Regions from separate parts of the Sphingomonas sp. PP-CC-3A-396 genome, predicted to be linked through region 2. Evidence: riboswitches for the same ligand, from Rfam matches in the RefSeq annotation. Region 2 holds a riboswitch; the other holds the start of a gene.

Region 1 (3,410 bases), on a different contig from region 2:
ATTGCCGGCCGATATATTTCGACGCGACGCTGCCGAAGAACCAGCCGTCATCATAGATCCCGCCTGCGCCGAACTGGACGGTCGGGCTGGAGACCGCATGCTTGCCCCTGGTCGGCAGGAAGTCCGCCCCGACGGGCAGGTCGTCGTCGATCCGCGCGTGCAGATATTCGCCGGAAAGGTACAAGCTGACGCCTGCGACCGGTCGGTAGTCGATCTCCGCATCGACGCCGTACGAGGTCTGGCCGCCGGCGTTGAGGGTGGCATTCACCTGCGCGCCGCCCTGGTCGATCACGGTCGCGAGCTGGCGGTTGCGGAACTTGTAGTGGAAGCCGGTCACCGACGCGGAGAGCTGTTCCCCGATGAAGCGATAACCGATTTCCTGCGAGACCGAATATTCGTTCTTGAGCGCGTTGGTGCCCTGCACGACGACTTCGCCACCGTAATAGCTGTTGTAGAGCGTGAACTCGTTGGGCGTGCGGAAGTTGGTAGTGATGTTGGCGAACAGCTGCTGGCGATCGTCGATCCGGTAGTGGATCGCGGCGCGCGGCAATGCGGCGAAGCTGTCGTTGCGCACCTTGTCCTGCGGGCCGGGGAGGTAATTGCGGCCGTTGCGCAGCACGTTCACGCCCTTGAACCCGGCGTCGATCGTCAGCCGCGGCGTCAGCGCGATGCTGTCGGCGAGGAAGAAGCCCTTTGTTACCGTCACGGTGCGCTGGTTCTCATAGGCCAGCAGGCGGCCGTCAGCGGTGCGGATCGCCTTGGCACGATAGCCCCAGCGGTCGAACGGCTGCCCGTCCGCGTCGATCGACGTGTAGGACTGCGTGACGCGATCGGTGCCGTAGTCGAACCAGAGCCCGGCGGTGAGCGTGTGCATGCCGGACTTGAGCGTCAGCTTGCTGACGTTGCCGACGCGCATCTGGTCACCGGTGTAATTGCCGAGCACCGTCGCCACGCCGTCGACCGCGCCGGGCAATGCGATCGGCTGTGTCAGTTCCTCGGTGCCGAGGAAGTTTCCCTCGGTGGTCAACTGCGTCCCGTAGGGCGAGTTGCCATAGCCGAACTGGAGATAGGTGGTGGTGTCGAGCGCAAGCCGGTCGGTCAGCGCCAGATGCACCGGCGCGGAGGCGTAGAGGTTGCGGAACGGCGCGCGGTACAGGCGCCAATAGTTGGTGTTCCCCGCCGTGTAGCGCTTGTCGTAGTTGAAGCTGCGGCCCTGCGCGTTCCACTCGGCCAGCGTCGGGCTCGGATAGCTCGACGAGTTCGCGTCATTATACGACAGCGCGAGGCTGGCACGGTTGCCGGCACCCCATTCGTTCAGGATTTTCGCGTCGATATGCTGGCGCGTGTCATAGCCGGCACCCCGCCAATTGTCCGCGCGGGTGTTCGAATAGGACAGGAACGCCTTCAGCCCGGTATTGCCGATCGTACCGCTATCGACACGGAAGAACCCCCGCCGCGCCGCGTAGCTGCCGAGCGACAGGTCGACGAGCGCACCGGGACGCGCTTTCGGATCGTCGAGCGCGAGCGACAATAGCCCGCCGGCCCCGCCGAGCGTCGGGGAATCGATATCGACCGACCCTTGCGCGAGCGAGATGCGCCTCAAATTCTCGGGGTCCGCAAACTGCGACGGATAGGCATAATAATAGCCGATGTCGTTTTGCGGCGCGCCTTCCATCAGCACGCCGATCTCGTCCTGGCCGAGACCGCGCAACGTCAGGCTTGAGCTCGTCGACAGGCCGTACGGATCGCTCGACGCGACGTTCGCGCCGGGCAGCAGCGTCACAAGCTGGAACGCGTTGAGCGTCGGCGCCTGCTTGACGATGAAGTCGGCGGAGATCGCGCTCTGCGCGCGCGGCACGCTCTGGTCAGGGAGCAGACCGGCAGGATCCGGTTTGCCGACGACGCGAATCTCGGCCGGTTCGACTGGATCGGGTGCGACTTGCGCCCCGGCCGACGATGCCACGAGGGTCGCCGACAGGGTCAACGCGACCCGCCCCAAAAGCCGGCACTCTCGCCCGGCGGAAGTCACAACAAAACCAGCACTGAAAAACGTCACGTCCACTCCAATCGGAGGGACGACGGGCCAGCCGCAGACCCTCCCTACGCCGGTATAAGCCGGATCAGGTTCAGCGGGTCATGGGCTGCAGCCCACCTCTCAGCCGCGCATAAGCGGCCCCCCGGGGATGTCTGTCGCTTAGGTGGTTGGGCGCGTGTTGGAAAGCGCTATCGCGGTATGCGCCCAGCGGCCGGGGTATGTTCCCATCCGATCGTCATCGGGTGCGGCTCGCCGTATCGGGATCGGCCCTGAAAGAGACGAGGATGGTGTCACGCCGGTGAAAAGGGGTGCGCGTACAGCGCGATCGGCGGCTGCCGTCTCATGTCAAACCAGGACTTCCTCAATGCGTGCTATTCGTCCCTCGTTGTCCAGTTTTTGTACGGCGCTCGCCCTGCTGTCGGCCATACCGACCATGACCCAGGCACACCCGGTTCCCAGCGGCTTGCGCCTCGAACGAGTCGTGATGGTGATGCGGCACGGCGTCCGCGCGCCGCTCTCGGGCGAAGTGCCGGTGACGACGCGCACCGCCCAGCCCTGGCCGAACTGGCCCGTTCCCGAAGGCCAGCTGACACCGCACGGCGCTTCCGCAATCGAGTTGCTCGCGCGCCATGATCGTCGCTGGCTCGCGTCGCTCGCGCTCACGCGGTGTCCAGCCGCAGCTACGGTTCGGATCTGGACCAACACGGCCAGCCGGACGATCGCCAGTGGAGAGGCGTATGCGCAGGGGTTCGCGCCCGATTGTCGATTGACCGTAGGCCACCTTCGCGAAGATCGGACCGATCCGATCTTCGAACCACTGGCCGCCGGCGCGACCGCCTTTAGCCCCAGCCAGGCAATCGCCTCGATCGACCGCTACACCGGTGGAATGGCCGCGCTCGTCGCGCGTCACCGCCCAGCCCTTGCGTTGCTCGACACCGTGCTGGGATGCGGTCATGGCGCATGCAGCCCGGTCGACCCGCCGTCGCTGGTCGCGTCGACCGATCGCCGTGGGATCGAACTATCCGGGCCGATCCGGGCAGTGTCGGGTATCGCGCAGGTCCTCCTGCTGGAAGACTCCGAGGGCATGCCGCGTCGTGCGGTTGGATGGGGACGCGCCGATCCCGCGACGATCGCGCGGCTCGGCGCCCTTCATGCCGCGCTGTTCGACGTGTTCACGCGGTCACCCTATATGGCGGCGCACCAGGCATCGCCGCTCGGCCATCGGATCATCGATACGCTGACCGCCGCTCGCGCGCCGCGTCTCGATGTGATGATCGGCCACGATACCAACGTCACTGCGCTGGCCGCCGCGCTGCACGTCGCTCTCGATGCCCCCGGCTTTGCTCGCAACGACGTCGCTCCGGGCGGTGCGATA
Region 2 (3,410 bases):
CGCACTGCACTCGGCAGCGCAGCCGTCGCTCAGCCGGCGATCGACATCTCGGTCGGCACGGCAGCCGCACCGGGCGCGTTCACGGCGGCCGCCCGCGCGGCCGGCGTCATCGGTGCGACGGGTGTGTTCAACCCCTATGCCGACGACAACAGCTTCCTGCTCGGTGCGTACATCTTCGAGGACGTCGGCGTGTCGGCCTACAAGGGCGCAGCACCGCTGATCGCCAACAAGACCTATCTCGAGGCGGCCGCCGGCATCCTCGCGGCAGAGGCGTATCACGCAGGGCTGATCCGTACGATCCTGTACCGCAAGGGTTTGCAGACGCCGAACCCGATTCCATCGCTCATCACCGCCGCAAACCAGATCAGTGACGCGCGCGACAGCCTCGACGGCACCGTCACGAACACGACGACGGGCGTGATCGGCGACGACGATCAGGGCATCACCGGGTCGGATCCGACGATCTCGAACATCGTGCCGACCGACGCAAACGGCCTGGCCTACAGCCGCTCGGTCGCTCAGGTGCACAACATCGTCTACCTGACGCCCACTGCGAAGATCGGTGGTGGCTTCTTCCCCAACGGGACCAACAACCGCCTCGATTCGCTGCGCACGAGCGGCGCCAACGCGTGATCGTCGTCACGAACTGAAACAGGAAAATCCGGGTCGCGGCGTTCATCAAGAGCGTCGCGGCCCCTCGTTTGGGGAACGACCATGACCAACTTCACGAAGCTCACCATGCTCGCCGGCCTCGCCGCCGCGGGCATTTTTGCCGTTCCAGCCGCCGCGCAGGACATGACCACCGACAGCGACAGCAAGCCGTTCTCGGGCGTCTATATCGGCGCCGCCGGCGGCTATGACGTCCAGGGCAACGACATCGGCTCGTCGATCCTGTTCGATCGCAACAACGACGGCAATTTCAGCGACAGCGTCAACACCATCACCGGCGCCAATGCCTTCTCGCCGGGCTTCTGCAATGGCTCGGCGCGCACCGCCGTCCCGGCGTACGGTTGCCGCAACGACGATGACGGCTGGTCGTATTACGGCCGTGCAGGCTTCGACGTGCAGCGCGGTCCGTTCGTGGTCGGCATCGTCGGCGAATTCGGCAAGTCCGAGATCACCGACAGCGTCGCCGCCTTCTCGACCACGCCCGCCAGCTACACGATGGCGCGCAAGCTGAAGTGGGAAGGGTCGGCGCGCCTCCGCGCCGGTCTCGCCGCGCGCAACACGCTGTTCTACGCCACCGGCGGCGCCGGCTATGCCAAGATCGACAACCTGTTCTTCACCACCAACACCGCCAACGCGTTCGCAGCCACCGGCTCGGACAAGCGCTGGGGTTATGTCGGCGGCGGCGGCATCGAGCAGAAGCTGACCAAGAACATCTCGATCGGCATGGAATACACCTACCACCAGTACAAGGACGACGACGCCCGCGTCCTCGTCACCGCTGGCAGCGCGATCACCGGCAGCCCGGTTCTGCTCGCGAACAACCCGTTCGTGCTCGCCCCCAACACCGCGGGCACCACCTTCCGCCGCAGCGACGAGAATTTCCGCTGGCACTCGCTGCGTGGGACGGTGAGCTTCCGGTTCTAAGGCGCAGGGCGGCTTGCGCCGACCCGGCGCAAGACTCGCCCAAGCCCGGCCAGCGCAGCAAAGCACGCCACAAGGCGTAGCTTAGCTACGACTGACGGCGCGCGGAGTTAGATGAAAGGCCGTTGCCCCAACCAGGGCAGCGGCCTTTTCTCGTTAAGGGACCCCCACCCCAACAACAAACACCACCCCGGCGAAGGCCGGGGCCCAGTTGGAAAGGTGGCTATAATGGAGCACATCGCGTCGTTAGCGCCGTCCCCCACCTGGGCCCCGGCCTCCGCCGGGGTGGTGAACTTTCGATCGGCAGGATGCCCAACCGAATCCCAGGCGCACGTCCCCCGCACACCCCAAGCCACCAAATTCCCCATTGCACCCCACCCCCAGCCGCCTATGCTCGCCTCACCCCGGGGGAGCGCTTATCCGCGCTTGAGAGGAAGGCAGGAGCCTTCGACCCGCTGAACCTGATCCGGTTGATACCGGCGGAGGGAGGGAGCGGTCGCCACAGAACCGCAAGCCTTCGCTCCGAGACCCGTAGGAGCAAGCGCATGGCCGATTTCGAAGCACGCACCCCCACAGCAGATATCGGCGTCACCACCGGCCCGATCCGAGGCTCGCGCAAAATCCACGTCGCGGTCCCCTCCAGCCCAGACGTCCGCGTCGCCATGCGCGAGATCGTCCTCGACCCCAGCTGCAGCGAACCCCCGTTACGCGTCTACGACACCAGCGGCCCCTACACCGACCCGCGCGCGACAATCGACATCAACGCCGGCCTCCCCCAACTCCGCCGCAGGTGGATCGAGGCTCGCGGTGATGTCGAGAGCTACGACGCGCGTGAAATCCGCCCCGAGGACAACGGGCAGTTGGGCCCGGACCGCTCCGGCGGCGTCCCGCAATTCCCCGGCAGCGTCAAGCGGCCCGTGCGTGCGAAGGCAGGCCAGAACGTCAGCCAGATGCACTACGCGCGACGTGGGATCATCACCCCAGAAATGGAATATGTCGCCACCCGCGAGAATCTCGGTCGCGCGATGCTGAAGGAGTATAAGCGAGACGGCGAATCCTTCGGCGCGCAGATCCCCGACTTCGTCACCCCGGAATTCGTCCGCGACGAGATCGCCCGCGGACGCGCGATCATCCCCAACAACATCAACCATCCCGAATCCGAACCGATGGCGATCGGCCGCAACTTCCTCGTCAAGATCAACGCCAACATCGGCAACTCCGCGGTCGCCAGCAACGTCGCCGCCGAAGTCGACAAGCTCGTCTGGTCGATCCGCTGGGGCGCTGACACGGTGATGGACCTCAGCACCGGCCGCAACATCCACGACACCCGCGAATGGATACTGCGCAACTCGCCCGTCCCGATCGGCACCGTCCCGATCTACCAGGCGCTCGAAAAGGTCGGCGGCGTCGCCGAGGACCTCACCTGGGAGATCTTTCGCGACACGCTCATCGAGCAGGCCGAACAGGGCGTCGATTACTTCACGATCCACGCCGGCGTCCGCCTCGCCTACATCCCGATGACCGCGAAACGCGTCACCGGCATCGTCTCGCGCGGCGGCTCGATCATGGCGAAATGGTGCCTCAGCCACCACAAGGAGAGCTTCCTCTACGAGCGCTTCGACGAGATCACCGAGATCATGAAGGCCTACGACATCGCCTACAGCCTCGGCGACGGCCTGCGCCCCGGCAGCATCGCCGACGCCAACGACGAAGCGCAGTTCAGCGAACTCTACACGCTAGGCGAACTCACCCACCGCGCATGGAAGAGCGACGTCCAGGTCATGATCGAAGGCCCCGGCCACGTGCCGATGCACAAGATC

Evidence for each region. A riboswitch is a leader RNA that binds a small molecule or an ion and turns the genes downstream of it on or off. The one in region 2 is predicted to bind thiamine pyrophosphate.
Region 1: it holds a riboswitch for thiamine pyrophosphate, as region 2 does, so the genes downstream of both, C8J40_RS08705 (TonB-dependent receptor) here and thiC (phosphomethylpyrimidine synthase ThiC) in region 2, are expected to answer to the same signal.

The regions. Positions count from the first base shown of each region.
Region 1 covers NZ_SLYF01000004.1:56,598-60,007, forward strand. The annotation lists gene C8J40_RS08705 (TonB-dependent receptor) at 1-1,963, opposite strand, end outside; TPP riboswitch at 2,081-2,190, opposite strand; gene C8J40_RS08710 (histidine-type phosphatase) at 2,469-3,410, shown strand, end outside.
Region 2 covers NZ_SLYF01000001.1:697,327-700,736, reverse strand. The annotation lists gene C8J40_RS03190 (ferritin-like domain-containing protein) at 1-633, shown strand, start outside; gene C8J40_RS03185 (outer membrane beta-barrel protein) at 715-1,593, shown strand; TPP riboswitch at 1,986-2,095, shown strand; gene thiC (phosphomethylpyrimidine synthase ThiC) at 2,136-3,410, shown strand, end outside.